Regions from separate parts of the Pantoea sp. CCBC3-3-1 genome, predicted to be linked through region 1. Evidence: predicted binding sites of a transcription regulator. Region 1 holds the regulator's gene; each other region holds the start of a gene.
What was found. The regulator LexA, encoded in region 1, represses DNA repair genes until DNA is damaged. The targets are predictions, from matches to a motif close to TNCTGTATGTACATACAGNA.

Region 1 (3,789 bases):
AGGTAATTGACCAGCGGCAGCGGTTCACCGAAGTTCACATAGCCCTGACCCAGGTTGCGCAGCTTACGCAGGCCGCGCAGCATCTGCATAAAGCCTTCTTTCTCTTTAGTCGCACCGCGCAGCTCTTTCGCGTAGGTTCCCACTTCCATCACGTGCTCATAGCCGATGTAGATAGGCACCAGCGTGATAGGACGATTACCGCCGCGCAGCATCGCCTGAATCGTCATCGACAGCGTGCCGGTTTTCGGATCCAGCAGGCGACCGGTACGGGAACGCCCGCCTTCAACAAAGTACTCGACCGAATAGCCACGGGTGAACAGCTCGCCCAGATATTCGCGGAAGACGGTGGAATAGAGCTTGTTGCCTTTAAAGGTACGACGGATAAAGAAGGCGCCCAGACGGCGGAAGATCGGACCGGCAGGCCAGAAATTAAGATTGATGCCGGCAGCGATGTGCGGCGGCACCAAACCCTGGTGATAAAGCACGTACGAAAGCAGCAAATAGTCCATGTGGCTGCGATGGCAGGGAACATAGACGATTTCGTGGCCGTCCTGTGCCAGCTGACGCACGCGTTCACCGCCATTAACGTTAATGCCCTGATAGAGCTTGCTCCACGTCCAGCCCATGATGCGGTCCGTAAGACGGATCGCCTCATAAGAGAAGTCGGCGGCGATCTCTTCCATCAGCTCAACGGCATTCTGCTGGGCTTTTTCGTGGGAAATTTTCTTGCTGCGCGCTTCATCTTCCACCGCTTTGGCAATGGCTTTGGACTGGAGCAGCTTGCTGAACAGATCCTGACGTACCGGCAGGCGCGGGCCAACCGCAGCCAGTCGCTGACGAGCGAAGTGCATACGGGCTACGCGAGCCAGCTTCTGCGCGATAGATTTGTCAGTGCCATGTTCCGTCGCCATACGGCGTAGAGAGACCATGGGTGAGAAACGCACAAAGCTGTCGCGTCCCAGCCACAGGACGGCAAAGAACTTTTGGATGCCGTTCAACACGCGCAGATGCGGTTGCTCATCCCCTTGTACTTCGCGGCCTGGCGCACGGCCAAACATGACGGAAACGGGCACCATCTGCACATCGAGCAGCGGGTTGCTGCGGTGCAGATCCAGGTACTCATGGAACAGCTTGACCGATTCCAGATTTGGCACAAAGTAAGGGAACACGCGTGGGCCATCATGGATAAACACATGACGTGGCAACACCGTACCGTCGATTTCTAACGGATCCAGCGGATCGGGCAGATCCTCTTTGCGGCATTGCTCACGCAGCGCCAGCAGATCGGCCTTTGAATCGTACGGCAGCACGTACATAATAGGACGCGACGTATCGAGTCCCAGTTCAGCGACCGGCTCGGCGGGGATCGCCTTACTCTTTACCAGAAATTTAACGGGTAAATTCAATAAGTTATAATATAAGTTACGCCAACCTGACATAGACAACATGAAGCCTCTTGTTAGCAAAGCGCCGCAAGCATACCAGAAAGCGCCAGTGAGATCTGTGGTGTTGCAAAATGTGCTGCACCCACACATTGACGCTAAACTTTACAAAGGGTTCCCTGATTATGGCAAATAACGTCACTGGTTTGACTCGCATCATTAAAGCTGCGGGCTACTCATGGAAAGGTCTGCGCGCGGCCTGGCAGCACGAAGCCGCTTTCAGGCAGGAATCGTTAGCGGCGCTTGCCGCCATTCTGATTGCCTGCTGGCTGGACGTAGACGCGATAACCCGTGTACTGCTGGTGGGGTCCGTCATTATGGTCATCATCGTCGAACTTCTTAACAGCGCCATTGAAGCAGTAGTCGACCGCATCAGCAGCGATATTCATCCGCTTGCCGGCCGCGCAAAAGACATGGGCTCCGCTGCGGTGTTACTGGCTACTCTACTGGCTCTTTTTGTTTGGGTAATGCTGTTGATTCCTCATTTGCGGCATGTTTTCCAAAATTAACGTAACAGTCGTTTTTTACTCAACTTTATAGTTTTCAACCGGCAAATACCTGTATATACTCACAGTCGACTGTATAAACAACCAGGGGGCGGGATGAAAGCACTAACGGCAAGGCAGCAGCAGGTTTACGACCTGATTCGCGACCATATTAACCAGACCGGTATGCCACCGACACGGGCAGAGATCGCCACGCAGCTCGGTTTCCGTTCCCCGAATGCGGCTGAAGAACATCTGAAAGCGCTGGCGCGTAAAGGCGTCATCGAAATTGTTTCTGGCGCATCACGCGGTATCCGCCTGATGATGGAAGAAGAAGGCGGTTTGCCGCTGGTTGGACGCGTTGCGGCGGGCGAACCGCTGCTGGCTGAACAACATATTGAAGGGCATTATCAGGTCGATCCCGATTTGTTTAAGCCTGGCGCTGATTTCCTGCTGCGCGTTAGCGGCATGTCGATGAAAGATATTGGTATTATGGATGGTGATTTACTGGCCGTGCATAAAACGCAGGACGTGCGTAATGGTCAGGTCGTGGTTGCGCGCATTGACGATGAAGTCACCGTCAAGCGGCTGAAAAAGCAGGGTAATATTGTTCAACTGCTGCCTGAAAACAGTGAATTTCAGCCAATTGTTGTCGATCTGCGTCAGCAGACTTTCTCAATTGAAGGGCTGGCCGTCGGCGTTATCCGCAACGGCAACTGGCTTTAAGCTTCCCTGTTTTGTACGCGCCGTTGCTCCCGCGGCGCGTCTCCTCTGGCCGTAATGTCCCGTTCGGCTGTGGACCGCTAATGTAATCCTGTCGCGCAGTGGATGATGATGCGATTAATAACCTCCTCAGACAAACACCTCTGGCGGCTGGCGCTGCCGATGATCCTTTCCAATATTACCGTGCCGCTGCTGGGCCTGGTTGATACTGCCGTTATTGGCCATCTGGACAGTCCCGTTTACCTGGGCGGCGTCGCAGTAGGAACAACGACCACCAGCTTTCTGTTTATGCTGCTGCTGTTTTTACGGATGAGCACCACCGGTCTGACCGCTCAGGCATTTGGCGCTAATGACAAACCCGCATTAGCTCGGGCGCTGATGCAGCCTTTGCTGATCGCGCTGTTTGCCGGGCTGGCTTTTATCCTCTTTAAAACTCCCCTTACTCATCTTGCTCTGTCGCTGGTTGGCGGGAACAGTGACGTTTTGCATCAGGCGGCACTGTTCATGCATATTCGCTGGCTGAGCGCGCCGGCAATGCTGGCTAACCTTGTGCTGCTCGGCTGGCTGTTAGGCGTTCAGTATGCGCGTGCGCCTGTTGTTCTGCTGGTGGTGGGTAACCTGGTGAATGTTCTGCTCGACCTGTGGTTTGTCATCGGATTGAAGTGGGGCGTTGAGGGCGCAGCAGCCGCAACCGCGATTGCCGAATACGTCACGTTGATGGTCGGGCTGGTCATGGTATGGCACGTTCTGAAAATGCGCGGCGTCTCTTTTCCCCTGCTGAAAAAGGCCTGGCGAGGCAATGTTGGTCGTTTGCTGCGGCTTAATCGTGACATTATGCTGCGCTCATTGCTCCTGCAACTCTGCTTTGTCTCGCTGACCTTCTTTGGCGCGAGGCTGGGTAGCGATACAGTAGCCGTTAACGCTGTTTTACTGATGTTTCTGACCTTTACTGCCTATGCGCTCGATGGTTTTGCCTATGCGGTTGAAGCTTGCTCTGGCGAAGCCTGGGGCGCACGGGATGCTCAAAAGCTTCTGGTCGTCTGGCAGGCAGCCTGTCGTCAGGCTGGCCTGGTCGCGCTGATGTTTTCGGTCATCTATGCGCTGGCAGGTACGCATATTGTTGCGCTACTTACTTCACT
Region 2 (3,789 bases), 1.3 Mb from region 1:
CGACCTTGTAATTAACAGGGGAAATGACCGGCGATAATACAGTCTGCAAATGAAAAAGGCGACCTGTGAAGGTCGCCTCAGGCAAGATTGAATCAGACGTTTAACAACTTACTGAGAATCTTTAACTAGCCCGTCAAGATAACGTTCAGCATCCAGCGCGGCCATACAGCCTGTTCCCGCAGAAGTGATCGCCTGGCGATAGATATGATCCATCACGTCGCCAGCGGCAAACACGCCTGGAATGCTGGTTTGCGTAGCGTTGCCGTGCAGACCAGACTGAACCTTGATGTAACCATTTTCCAGTTCCAGCTGATCTTTAAAAATCGCAGTATTAGGGCTGTGGCCGATAGCAACAAACAGGCCAGCAACGTTAAGTTCTTCAGTCTGTGCATCATCCAGCGCTGAACGCAAACGCAAAGCGCTGACGCCCATCTGGTCACCCAATACTTCATCCAGCGTCTGATTGGTATGCAGAACGATGTTGCCGTTGCGCACTTTTTCCATCAGGCGGTCAATAAGGATTTTTTCTGCACGGAAGCTGTCACGGCGATGGATAAGGTGCACTTCAGCTGCAATATTCGCCAGATAAAGCGCTTCTTCCACAGCGGTGTTGCCGCCGCCAATTACCGCAACTTTTTGATTGCGATAGAAGAAACCATCACAGGTCGCACAGGCGGAAACGCCGCGGCCCTTAAAGGCGTCTTCCGATGGCAGGCCAAGATAGCGCGCAGAAGCGCCGGTTGCGATAATCAGCGCGTCGGCGGTATATTCACCGCTATCACCCGTCAGGCGAAACGGACGATTTTGTAAATCGACGCTATGGATATGGTCAAAGATAATCTCGGTGTTGAATTTTTCCGCATGCTCCTGCATGCGCTCCATCAACGCCGGCCCGGTCAAATCGTGCGGATCGCCAGGCCAGTTTTCAACTTCGGTCGTGGTGGTCAACTGACCGCCTTTTTCCAAACCGGTAATCAGCACCGGATTTAAGTTAGCGCGTGCCGCATAGACGGCAGCCGTGTAGCCCGCTGGGCCGGAACCCAGGATAAGTAATTTACTGTGTTTGGCCACGCTCATGAGACCCTCATTGATTGACTGGCATTTGTTTTGATTGTAGGGAATTTACTGCGGCAAAAAAAGCATTCTGCAATTTTGTTAACGATGATTGCAAAAGGTTTAACCAATTCACCGTTGACCCATCACGGGGAAATTTGCGCTAAAACAGGGCATATAACGCGAGATGATGGTGCAGCCCAGCGAAAATACCCATTAAAAAACAGTCACGCAGCGACACATCTGGCATGTTGTACTGATTTTAGTTGTTTTGCTTTGACAATCGGCTGCGCTTTTGCGAAAACAGTGTAGGAAGCGGAGAGGATTCAGGCTGGCAAACGCAGGTTTTCCCTGTTTTGGCGCATCAGCCGAATAAACTCAGTCTGTCATTGGTCATGACGCATGGTGTGGACAGACAGCATGCGTCAGGCGGATGGGCGTTTTATTTCGCAACAGGCTCCAGACTTCACTTAGAACAACTCTGTACAGTGAATACGTCCAGAGTATGGCAGGTAAAGGGAAGGCATTAAGAGAGACAATAATAATGGTAGACAATAAAAAACGACCTGGAAAAGATCTCGACAGGATCGATCGTAATATCCTTAATGAGTTGCAGAAGGATGGCCGCATCTCCAACGTCGAGCTTTCGAAACGAGTGGGCTTATCACCTACGCCGTGTCTTGAGCGTGTGCGTCGTCTTGAAAGGCAGGGGTTTATTCTTGGCTATACTGCCCAGTTGAACCCGCATTATCTGGATGCATCGCTACTGGTATTCGTTGAGATTACTCTGAATCGTGGCGCACCCGACGTGTTTGAGCAATTTAACGCCGCCGTACAAAAACTTGAGGAAACTCAAGAGTGTCATCTTGTTTCAGGCGATTTTGACTATCTGCTGAAAACCCGCGTACCCGATATGTCTGCCTACCGTAAATTGTTGGGGGAAACCCTGCTACGCCTGCCTGGCGTGAACGATACGCGGACCTACGTGGTCATGGAAGAAGTGAAGCAAAGTAACCGCTTAGTCATTAAAACGCGGTAACACAGGGCAGGTGCAAAACCTGGTAGTTTTCGGTACACTCCTGTGAATTCATACAGGTTCAGCGTCGGGCATACCCGGCGCTGTTGCCTTCATAGTTTACAGGCACCTGGAGAGTACTCTTGAGCCAGGAATACACAGAAGATAAAGAAGTTTCGTTACAACCGCTGAGCAGTGGGCGTCGTCTGCTGGAAGCGTTATTAATCATTGTTGCTCTTTTCGCCGTTTACCTGATGGTAGCATTGCTGAGCTTCAATCCTTCCGATCCCAGCTGGTCGCAAACCGCCTGGCATGAACCTATCCATAATTTGGGCGGCGGCGTTGGCGCCTGGCTTGCGGATACGCTGTTTTTCATTTTTGGCGTCATGGCCTATGCCATCCCTCCCGTTATTCTGGGGCTGTGCTGGATCACGTTCCGTCAGCGACATTCTCAGGATTACATCGACTATTTTGCCGTGGCGTTGCGTTTGATTGGCGTGCTGGCATTAGTGGTGACTTCCTGCGGCCTGGCCGCGCTGAATGCAGATGATATCTGGTATTTCGCTTCTGGCGGCGTCATCGGCAGCCTGCTGAGTAATGCTATGGCTCCCTGGTTCAATGGCGCAGGCGGGACGTTAACGCTGTTGTGCGTTTGGGCCGCTGGGCTGACGCTTTACACCGGCTGGTCATGGTTGACGATTGCTGAAAAGATCGGCGCTGCGGTTATGGGCGTTCTGACCTTTGCCAGCAACCGGTCTCGTCATGACGAGCGGTGGCATGAAGATGATGAGGAGCAAGAACATGACGAAGCGGCTTCATCATTAAAACTTCAGGCACATGATGACGATGAGCACGATATTTTGTTATCAGCGCCGAAAAAAGTTCATGATGATAAAGAAGAATATGAAGAGGATGACCACGATCCGTTGCTGAGCAAACCCGTTGCTGCGGCTGTTGCTCAGCGTTCTTCGGAAGCCCCGGCCATTATCACGGCTCGGCCTCTGGCACCTGAAGCGCCTACTCTGCCCGCGTCTCAGGCTGTCTCTCCACCTGTCTCTGCCTCGATCCCAACGCAGGTCGCGACGCAACAACCTGCGTCAACGACTCCGGTCGCGACGGCAAGTGTGCCGCCAGAGCTTTACCGGTTTGAAGTGCCAGCGGAAACGCCTGCGCCATCCGTGCCGGTTGCAGAAGATGAAGGTCCGAGCATGGGCAACTGGCGTGAAGCGTCAGGCTCACCGTTTGATTTCTCTTCCTCAGCATCTTCTCAGCCAGCAGATATTGTGGCGGGCAGCATGACGGCTGAAGCAGCGAAAGCGGCGGCGGCATCCGGCGCCTTTATGCCGGGCTTCAGCGCAACCAGTGAAGCGGCTAATCCGCAGGTTAAGCAAGGTATCGGGCCTGAGTTACCTCGTCCTAATCCGGTAAAGCTTCCTACACGCCGTGAGCTCGCTTCTTATGGCATCAAACTTCCTTCACAGCGCATTGCCGAAGAGAAGGCTAAAGAAGAGGAACTGCGCCAGCAGCAGGCCGCCGTTGAAACTAATACGGATGCTCAGGTACAGGAGGAAGCGCATTTGCGCGAGGCTTTCATGGCTCAGCAACAGACGCGCTACGGTGAAAGTTACGCTGAGGAAGATGAAGAGGAAGCACAGCATCAGGCTGAGCTTGCACGTCAGTTTGCCGGACAGCAGAATCAACGTTACGGGCAGCCAGAGCCG
Region 3 (3,789 bases), 1.6 Mb from region 1:
TTCCGGCTATTGTCAAAATCAGCAGGCCGCGCAGCTTGGCGTGCAGCGCCTGCGCGATCAGGGTCATAAAATCAACAACGTGCAGGTCATTTCTCGTCGCGATAGCCGTTTCGCCGGAAGTGACAGTGCGCGTCTGCAAGATTTACAGGATCTGGCACAAGAGGATTTACAGGCAGATATTGTGATGCCGGTGCGTGGTGGCTACGGCGCGACCCGCTTGCTTCCCCACTTCGACAGCGCCCGGCTGGCCGCCCGCCTGCGTGAGCAGCCGATGGCAATTTGTGGCCACAGTGACTTTACGGTTATTCAGATGGCGCTGTTGCAACAGGGCGCGTTCACTTTTAGCGGCCCGATGCTTGCCGGTAATTTTGGCGCTGAGACATTGTCTGAATTCACCATTGAGCACTTTTGGCGCGCCCTGACTTCGCCTAAATTAACGCTGGAGTGGCAAACGGAGCCGCAACAAGTTTCCGTCAGCGGAACGGTATGGGGCGGCAATCTGGCCATGCTCGCTTCACTGGCAGGAACCCCCTGGATGCCGCAGATTCAGGATGGCATCCTGGTAATAGAAGATATTAATGAACATCCGTTCCGGGTTGAGCGAATGTTGTTACAGCTGGCTCAACAGGGCGTTTTGGCGCGGCAGAAAGCCATTGTCACCGGCAGCTTCACCGGTGTAAAACTCACCGAATACGATAACGGCTACGATTTTGACAGCGTGTGGACACTGATACGGCAGATAACCGGCCTGCCGATTGTTACCGGGCTGGAATTTGGTCATCACTGGAATACCGTGACGCTGCCGCTGGGTGCGCAAGGGCATTTACAGGTGAATGGAACAGCCGGTTCGCTGACGTTATCAGGTCATCCTACGCTGCGTTAATTTTCAGGGAGCACGCATGAAGCAGTTGTATGAGGATCTCTGGGTCTCTACGCCGGAGTTTCCACCTGATGAACAGGATCCAGAACGGATGATGCATGGTTTTTTGCTCGCGCATCTCCGGGGTAACTTACTGATTTCAAGAGTTGAAAATCCAGATGATCACCAGGCGATTGATGACCTTGGCGGCATCATTCGTCACTATCTTACCCACTGGCATGAAGCCGGCCCGGGAACACGTATTTTACAGCAGCGTTTTAACTCAGCGCTTTATTGCCACAATCGTGCGCTGGGACCGATCAGCCCCTTCGCCGAAGCAGACGATACGTTTAACCAGGCGGAAGTTCACTGTGGCAGCTTCCACGTCGTCCCGACGCCGGGCCATACGCCGGGTAGCACCACCTATTTGTATGCTTCTCCCTTTGGCAAAACTTACCTGTTCGTTGGCGATACCATCAGCCTTTATCACGATCGTTGGGTCACGGTGCGGGTGCCGGAAAGTAACGAAGCTGATTTAAAAAAGACGCTGGAGTTTTACCGGGCGCTGCGACCGGATGTGGTGTTGATGGGCACGACGACCGGGCATCTCTCCTGGCAGGAAGTGACCATGCGGGAATGGCTGGCGTTACTGGATGAAGCGGAAAACACCCCGCTGGATTTACGCCAGCGGCCAGGAGAGTAACCTTTGGACGGGGCAGCCCAACGAAAATGCGATTATTGCGCATGACCGCTACCGCATTAAGAACGAGTAAGTATAAGAGGCATAAGATCTTTATAATGGCTTATTAAGCCATCAGGATTCGACGTTGCCGCTGGCATCGGTACGCTGCAAGGTGACAGTGCTGTTTTCCCGCTCGCCTGTCCGGTTACACGACACCAGATTTTTTTCACCGCTGTAGGAGAAAAAAGTTTCACTGTCCGTTTTATTGACGATCATTTGATCGCCATTGCGAAACAGCACAATAGACACTTTGTCGCCGTTGTCGGTTTTTGACTGCTGCGTGCCGGAAGCAATCTGGAAGTGATCGCCTGCCCACATCACCGTCGTTAGCCCATACTGAGCGTTACTGACGGTCATGGTTGGGCGGCCAGGGCAGGTAATTTGGAACTTGCTGTTCAGTAAAGGCAGCGAGGCGTCGGATCCCCAGGCAGCGAAAGTGGTGCAGACAAGCAGGCTTCCAGCAGCGATCAGGCGATACATGAGCAGGTTACTCCCGTTATTTTCTTATAAATTGGCTTATGGCAGACGAAATGCCTGGCGCAACATCCTGCCCCTCTCGCCGCCGCCTGACAATCGGAACATCCCTGGACTGCCGCAGGATAAATGGCGCAACGCCGTGAGGCCTTGCCAGATAAGCCATTTTGCTGCCCCCTGAACAGAATTTTCATTGAACACGCGGCGAGAATACTGTATTTTTATCCAGCATCTTTAACCAGGATCCCCTCATGTTTGTTGAACTGATTTATGATAAGCGTAACGTTGCTGGCTTACCCAATGCGCAGCAGCTGATTTTAAGCGAGCTGGAAAAGCGTATTCAGCGCGTTTTTCCTGATGCAGAAGTGAAAGTGAAGCCAATGCAGGCGAATGGCGTAAAAACCGATGCCAGCAAAAGCGACAAATCAGTAATGTTGAGAATTATTGAAGAAATGTTCGATGAAGCCGACCAGTGGTTGATCTCTGAAGAATTTTGAATCAGATCGCATTCCTTCAGCAAATTAACTGAATAAACGCGGTTTTTTTGTCTTTTTTTCTTTGCATTTTGCGGCCAGCATGCCAGAATTTAATCATTAAGTTTCCCTGGTGTTGGCCCGTAATGTTCCTTTTGCGGGCATTTTTTTACCTGAAACTCAATCTTTCCTGATATCTTTCACCGGCTTCTGACGCTTTCCTGACGATTTTCTGACAATACACTGCACCAGTGAGTCCGGTCCTCTCCCCTTTCCTGCCGCAAGCGTTGCTTTGCCTAAAGTTTTTTACCGCAAGGCCGAAGATCTTTGAAAGCGGAAGAGGCAGAGGAAGTGAGCATGACGATTGTTTTTATCCCGTCGCTGGCAGCATTGCTGATACGAGCGGAACGGCAGAAGGGAAGCTTGTTAACACAGCAGGAAGTGGAAGAGGTACGTGATAATGCGACCTGTGTTTTTGTACCGGATGATATTGCGCGGCATTTAGAACCCTCACGCGGATACAGTGATATCGATCCGCTGAACTGCTGGGAGCAGTGGGCTTCTTATCGGGCCGTTAATCTGACATAAACGGCCCGATCTCAGGCGTTATTACGCTTTGGAGCGCTCGCTGATTTCGGTGTAAAGCAGCTCATAAACCTGTGCCGCATAGGCTGAACCGTCCCGCAACATCTGGATGGCATCCTCCAGCGACTCAGGCTCCATTTGACCCACAATTCGCCAGCCTAAAGCGATATTTTTCGCTTCTTCCAGTCGTTCCAGACTTTGTGCAATGGACGCAGCTTCAGACACAGAATTCTCCCGATTTGAATTTTGGCCCTATTTTACGGATGAAAGCGCTGCCAGCTCAACCCTTGATTTCACCGTGCGCGCTTTTTTTACGCATTTTAGCTGTAAAACACGGCTAACTCGGTTGAATAAGGCTTACAAAGAGAAAAAAGCAGAATATTCCTGGCATAAATAGTCGGTTAAATCCCAAAGGATAGGCTACTTGCCACCGGGAAACGATCAAAAAGCCATATATTTCATAATGCTCCGATAACCACCAATAACATTTAACTTAATTTAAATTAACAAAAACACAACCTTTAGCGGGGCGCGCCCGTGAAAAATCAGCAGAAAATGTTGTTAAAATTTTGAGTACCACTCTTCCGCAAGGTCTGTATGGTCATTGCCGCGCTTTAAATCCGTGGAAAGAAACCAGCAGACGTTCACCCCGGGAG
Region 4 (3,789 bases), 1.7 Mb from region 1:
AGAAGCTCTGCCCTACAGCAAACCTCATCCGCAGGTTTACCTGGATGCCGCTACGCAATTAGGCATCGATCCGTTGAACTGCGTAACGCTTGAAGACTCATTTAATGGCATGATCGCCACTAAAGCCGCGCGCATGCGTTCAATTGTCGTGCCTGATTCTGACTATGCCGCCGATCCGCGCTGGGCGCTGGCTGACGTAAAACTCTCTTCGCTTGTTGAGTTAAGCAGCCGCCATTTGCACGGCAAATAAAACCGCGGAGCGAGGCTGCTTCCGCCCCGCTCCGTTGACTATTATGGCCGCTCGCCAAACTCGCACTCCAGCACCGTCCATTTACGCGCTTGCTCGCTGATAGTAAAGCCCAAACCGGCCCGGTCCGAAATCCACATCCTTCCGTCGCGCAGCTCCAGCTGTTCATTAAACAGCGGATTCAGCCATTCAAAATGCTCCAGCCACGGCTCCAGTGGATAGGCAGCAGACAGGTGCAGATGCACTTCCATCGCAAAATGCGGTGCCAGTTTTTTATGGTGCCTTGCCGCTAAATCCATAATTTGCAGAAATGGCGTAATGCCACCCACTCTTGGCGCATCAGGCTGCACAAAATCGCAGGCGTTGTTCAGAATCAACTGCTCATGCTCGCGAAAGCTGGTAAGCATCTCTCCTGTGGCGACAGGCGTATCGAGCGCGGCGGCAAGCTGCGCATGTCCTTCAAAATCCCACGCGTCCAGCGGCTCTTCAATCCAGACCAGATTAAAATCCTCCATTTTGCGTCCCATGCGGATAGCCGTGTCTCTGTCCCACTGCTGATTGGCATCCACCATTAATGGAAAATCGTCGCCAAGCGCATGACGCACGGCGCTGAGTCGTCGAATATCTTCTGCCGTATCCGGCTGACCGACCTTAATCTTAATGCCGCCAATACCGCTTTCACGAGAAATCGCCACGTTTTTAAGCACCTGCTCCAGCGGCGTATGCAGGAAGCCACCGGAGGTGTTGTAACACTGTACAGAATCACGATGCGCCCCTAAAAGTTTGGCCAGCGGTAATCCTGCACGCTTCGCTTTGAGATCCCATAAGGCGATATCCAGCGGCGAAATCGCCTGCACGGCCATGCCGCTTCGCCCAACCGAAGCGCCGGCCCATAACAGCTTGCTGTAGATTTTATCAATGTCGTTAGGATCTTCGTTGAGCAGATTATCGGCTATCTCTTTTGCATGAGCATAAATGCCCTGTCCACCCGCTCGCTTTGAATAGCTGAATCCCACGCCTTCAAAACCTTCCCGGGTGCGGATTTCAGCAAAAATAATGGCCACTTCGGTGAGGGGCTTTTGCCGACCGGTCAGGACCTTAGCATCACTAACCGGTGTGGCTAAAGGAAGGAAAGCCAGAGAAAGTTTTACCCAGGTGATTCGGTCCCCAGTGTCGGCCGCAGTGGCTGTACCGGTTGCCTGGGCATAGGTTACGGCCTGAGAATTAGCGCTGGTGCTCATAAGGCAGGATCTCCTTCAACATAAGGCTGGTGATGGTGAATACGTCAACATTTAGCGTAATACGTTCAGCAGAGACCAGCATCAAAGCTAATAACTGGATAATCGATCACGAAACGAGCCGGAATGTTAACCTTATGGCAGAAATATTTATCTTTCGTTACAGCGTCACATATTTCTTCTACTGTATATATCCCCTATACTGGATGAATTGACAGTTCGACTACCAGGTAATCCCATGACGGCCGAAGGCCATCTCATTTTCGCCATTGCCAGCGCCATTTTTGCCAAGCGAGCCGAGTTAACCCCGGTGCTGGCCAGCGCTGACTGGTGGCATATTGTTCCCGCCACGCTGCTGACCTGCCTGCTGCCGGATATCGATCATCCGCGCTCGTTTCTGGGGCAGCGATTCCGCTGGCTGTCGCATCCCATAGCACGGGCGTTCGGCCATCGGGGCTTCACCCACAGTCTACTGGCGGTAGCGGGCGGCGTAGCGCTGTTTAATTTACAGGTCCCGGCCGAATGGGTAGTGCCTGCCGATGTATTTCAGGGACTGGTGCTGGGTTATCTGAGTCATATCGTTGCGGATATGTTAACCCCCGCAGGCGTACCGCTGCTCTGGCCATGCCGCTGGCGTTTTCGCCTGCCGCTGCTCAGAAGCCAGAATGGCAACCAGATGGAAAGAATGCTTTGCCTGGCGCTGGTGGGTTACGCCATTATTTTCCCGCAAGGTTCGCCTGGATTTGGCAAGACCGACTGGCCTCCCCAGGCAATAAATGCGGTGCAAAGCAGCATCAGCCGCTTCCTTAACCACTCGCTGGCGCAATAACGCCATCCTAAATTCCATTTAGTTATAAGCTATTGATTTTGGATATATAGTGCGTATCCGCGGAACTGTTACCATTTGCAGATCCGCGGACTTAATACGCGATACGAATTATATCCAGAGGGCAGTATAACCCTCGCTATAAATGGAGATTTGGGGATGAACCTTCCTTTGATACTTAACCTGGTAGCATTTATTGCTCTCCTGGCGCTGCTGGCCAGAAGCGGTAAAACCCAGTGGAGCCTGGCAAAAAAAGTGCTCGTCGGGCTGGTAATGGGTGTGCTGTTCGGACTGGCTTTGCACACTATTTATGGGCCCGACAGTGCTGTCCTGAAAGAGTCGATTAGCTGGTTTAATTTAGTCGGTAACGGCTACGTTCAGCTTTTACAGATGATTGTTATGCCGCTGGTGTTTGCGTCCATACTGAGCGCCGTTGCCAGGCTGCATAACGCCTCCTCATTAGGTAAAATCAGTTTTCTGACTATTGGCGTGCTGCTGTTTACCACGGCTATTTCTGCGCTGGTCGGCGTCTTTGTCACCTGGCTGTTTGGCCTGAACGCTAACGGGCTGGTTCAGGGCGCACAGGAAACGGCTCGTCTCGCCGCGCTGCAATCAAATTATGTTGGAAAAGTGGCCGATCTTTCGCCGCCACAGCTGCTGCTCTCCTTTGTACCGAAAAATCCGTTTGCCGATTTAACCGGTGCTAATCCTACGTCGATTATCAGCGTAGTGATTTTCGCTGCCTTCCTCGGTGTCGCTGCGCTTCATTTATTACGTGATGATAAACCTAAGGGCGAACGCGTGCTGGCCGCGATTGATGTGCTCCAGGCGTGGGTAATGAAACTGGTTCGTCTGATTATGAAGCTGACGCCATACGGCGTGCTGGCGTTAATGACGAAGGTTGTTGCCAGTTCAAATCTCAACGACATCATTAAACTCGGTGGCTTCGTGGTGGCGTCCTACCTGGGCCTGGCAATCATGTTTGCGGTCCATGCGCTGCTGCTGGCCGTCAACGGCGTTAACCCGAAAGTGTTCTTCCGCAAAGTGTGGCCAGTTATTACCTTTGCTTTTACCAGCCGCTCCAGTGCGGCAAGTATCCCGCTGAGCATTGAGGCGCAAACTCGCCGCCTGGGGATCCCTGAATCGATTGCCAGCTTTGCGGCCTCTTTCGGCGCAACTATCGGTCAGAATGGCTGTGCGGGTTTGTACCCCACGATGCTTGCGGTGATGGTCGCGCCTACCGTTGGCATTAATCCGTTCGAACCGATGTGGATTGCAACGCTGGTTGGCATCGTGACGCTCAGTTCTGCGGGCGTGGCAGGCGTTGGCGGCGGTGCGACTTTCGCTGCTCTGATCGTCCTGCCTACGCTTGGCCTGCCGGTTACGCTGGTAGCGCTGCTGATCTCCATTGAGCCATTAATCGATATGGGACGTACGGCGCTCAACGTGAATGGCTCAATGACGGCCGGTACGCTGAC

Region 2: EHV07_RS07620 (DNA translocase FtsK 4TM domain-containing protein) is a predicted target of LexA. The motif match lies at 2,131-2,150, and genes of this name have one in related genera.
Region 3: EHV07_RS08845 (DinI-like family protein) is a predicted target of LexA. The motif match lies at 2,287-2,306, and genes of this name have one in related genera.
Region 4: EHV07_RS09340 (metal-dependent hydrolase) is a predicted target of LexA. The motif match lies at 1,686-1,705, and genes of this name have one in related genera.

Annotation. Positions count from the first base shown of each region.
Region 1 covers NZ_CP034363.1:281,467-285,255, forward strand. Annotated here, with positions in the region: gene plsB (glycerol-3-phosphate 1-O-acyltransferase PlsB) at 1-1,439, opposite strand, end outside; gene EHV07_RS01105 (diacylglycerol kinase) at 1,568-1,951, shown strand; gene lexA (transcriptional repressor LexA) at 2,045-2,653, shown strand; gene dinF (MATE family efflux transporter DinF) at 2,762-3,789, shown strand, end outside.
Region 2 covers NZ_CP034363.1:1,591,484-1,595,272, forward strand. Annotated here, with positions in the region: gene trxB (thioredoxin-disulfide reductase) at 109-1,077, opposite strand; gene lrp (leucine-responsive transcriptional regulator Lrp) at 1,598-2,092, shown strand; gene EHV07_RS07620 (DNA translocase FtsK 4TM domain-containing protein) at 2,212-3,789, shown strand, end outside.
Region 3 covers NZ_CP034363.1:1,848,570-1,852,358, reverse strand. Annotated here, with positions in the region: gene ldcA (muramoyltetrapeptide carboxypeptidase) at 1-883, shown strand, start outside; gene EHV07_RS08855 (MBL fold metallo-hydrolase) at 900-1,562, shown strand; gene EHV07_RS08850 (hypothetical protein) at 1,674-2,081, opposite strand; gene EHV07_RS08845 (DinI-like family protein) at 2,327-2,572, shown strand; gene EHV07_RS08840 (hypothetical protein) at 2,906-3,136, shown strand; gene EHV07_RS08835 (hypothetical protein) at 3,158-3,358, opposite strand.
Region 4 covers NZ_CP034363.1:1,956,724-1,960,512, reverse strand. Annotated here, with positions in the region: gene hxpB (hexitol phosphatase HxpB) at 1-250, shown strand, start outside; gene EHV07_RS09345 (L-talarate/galactarate dehydratase) at 292-1,488, opposite strand; gene EHV07_RS09340 (metal-dependent hydrolase) at 1,724-2,314, shown strand; gene EHV07_RS09335 (L-cystine transporter) at 2,471-3,789, shown strand, end outside.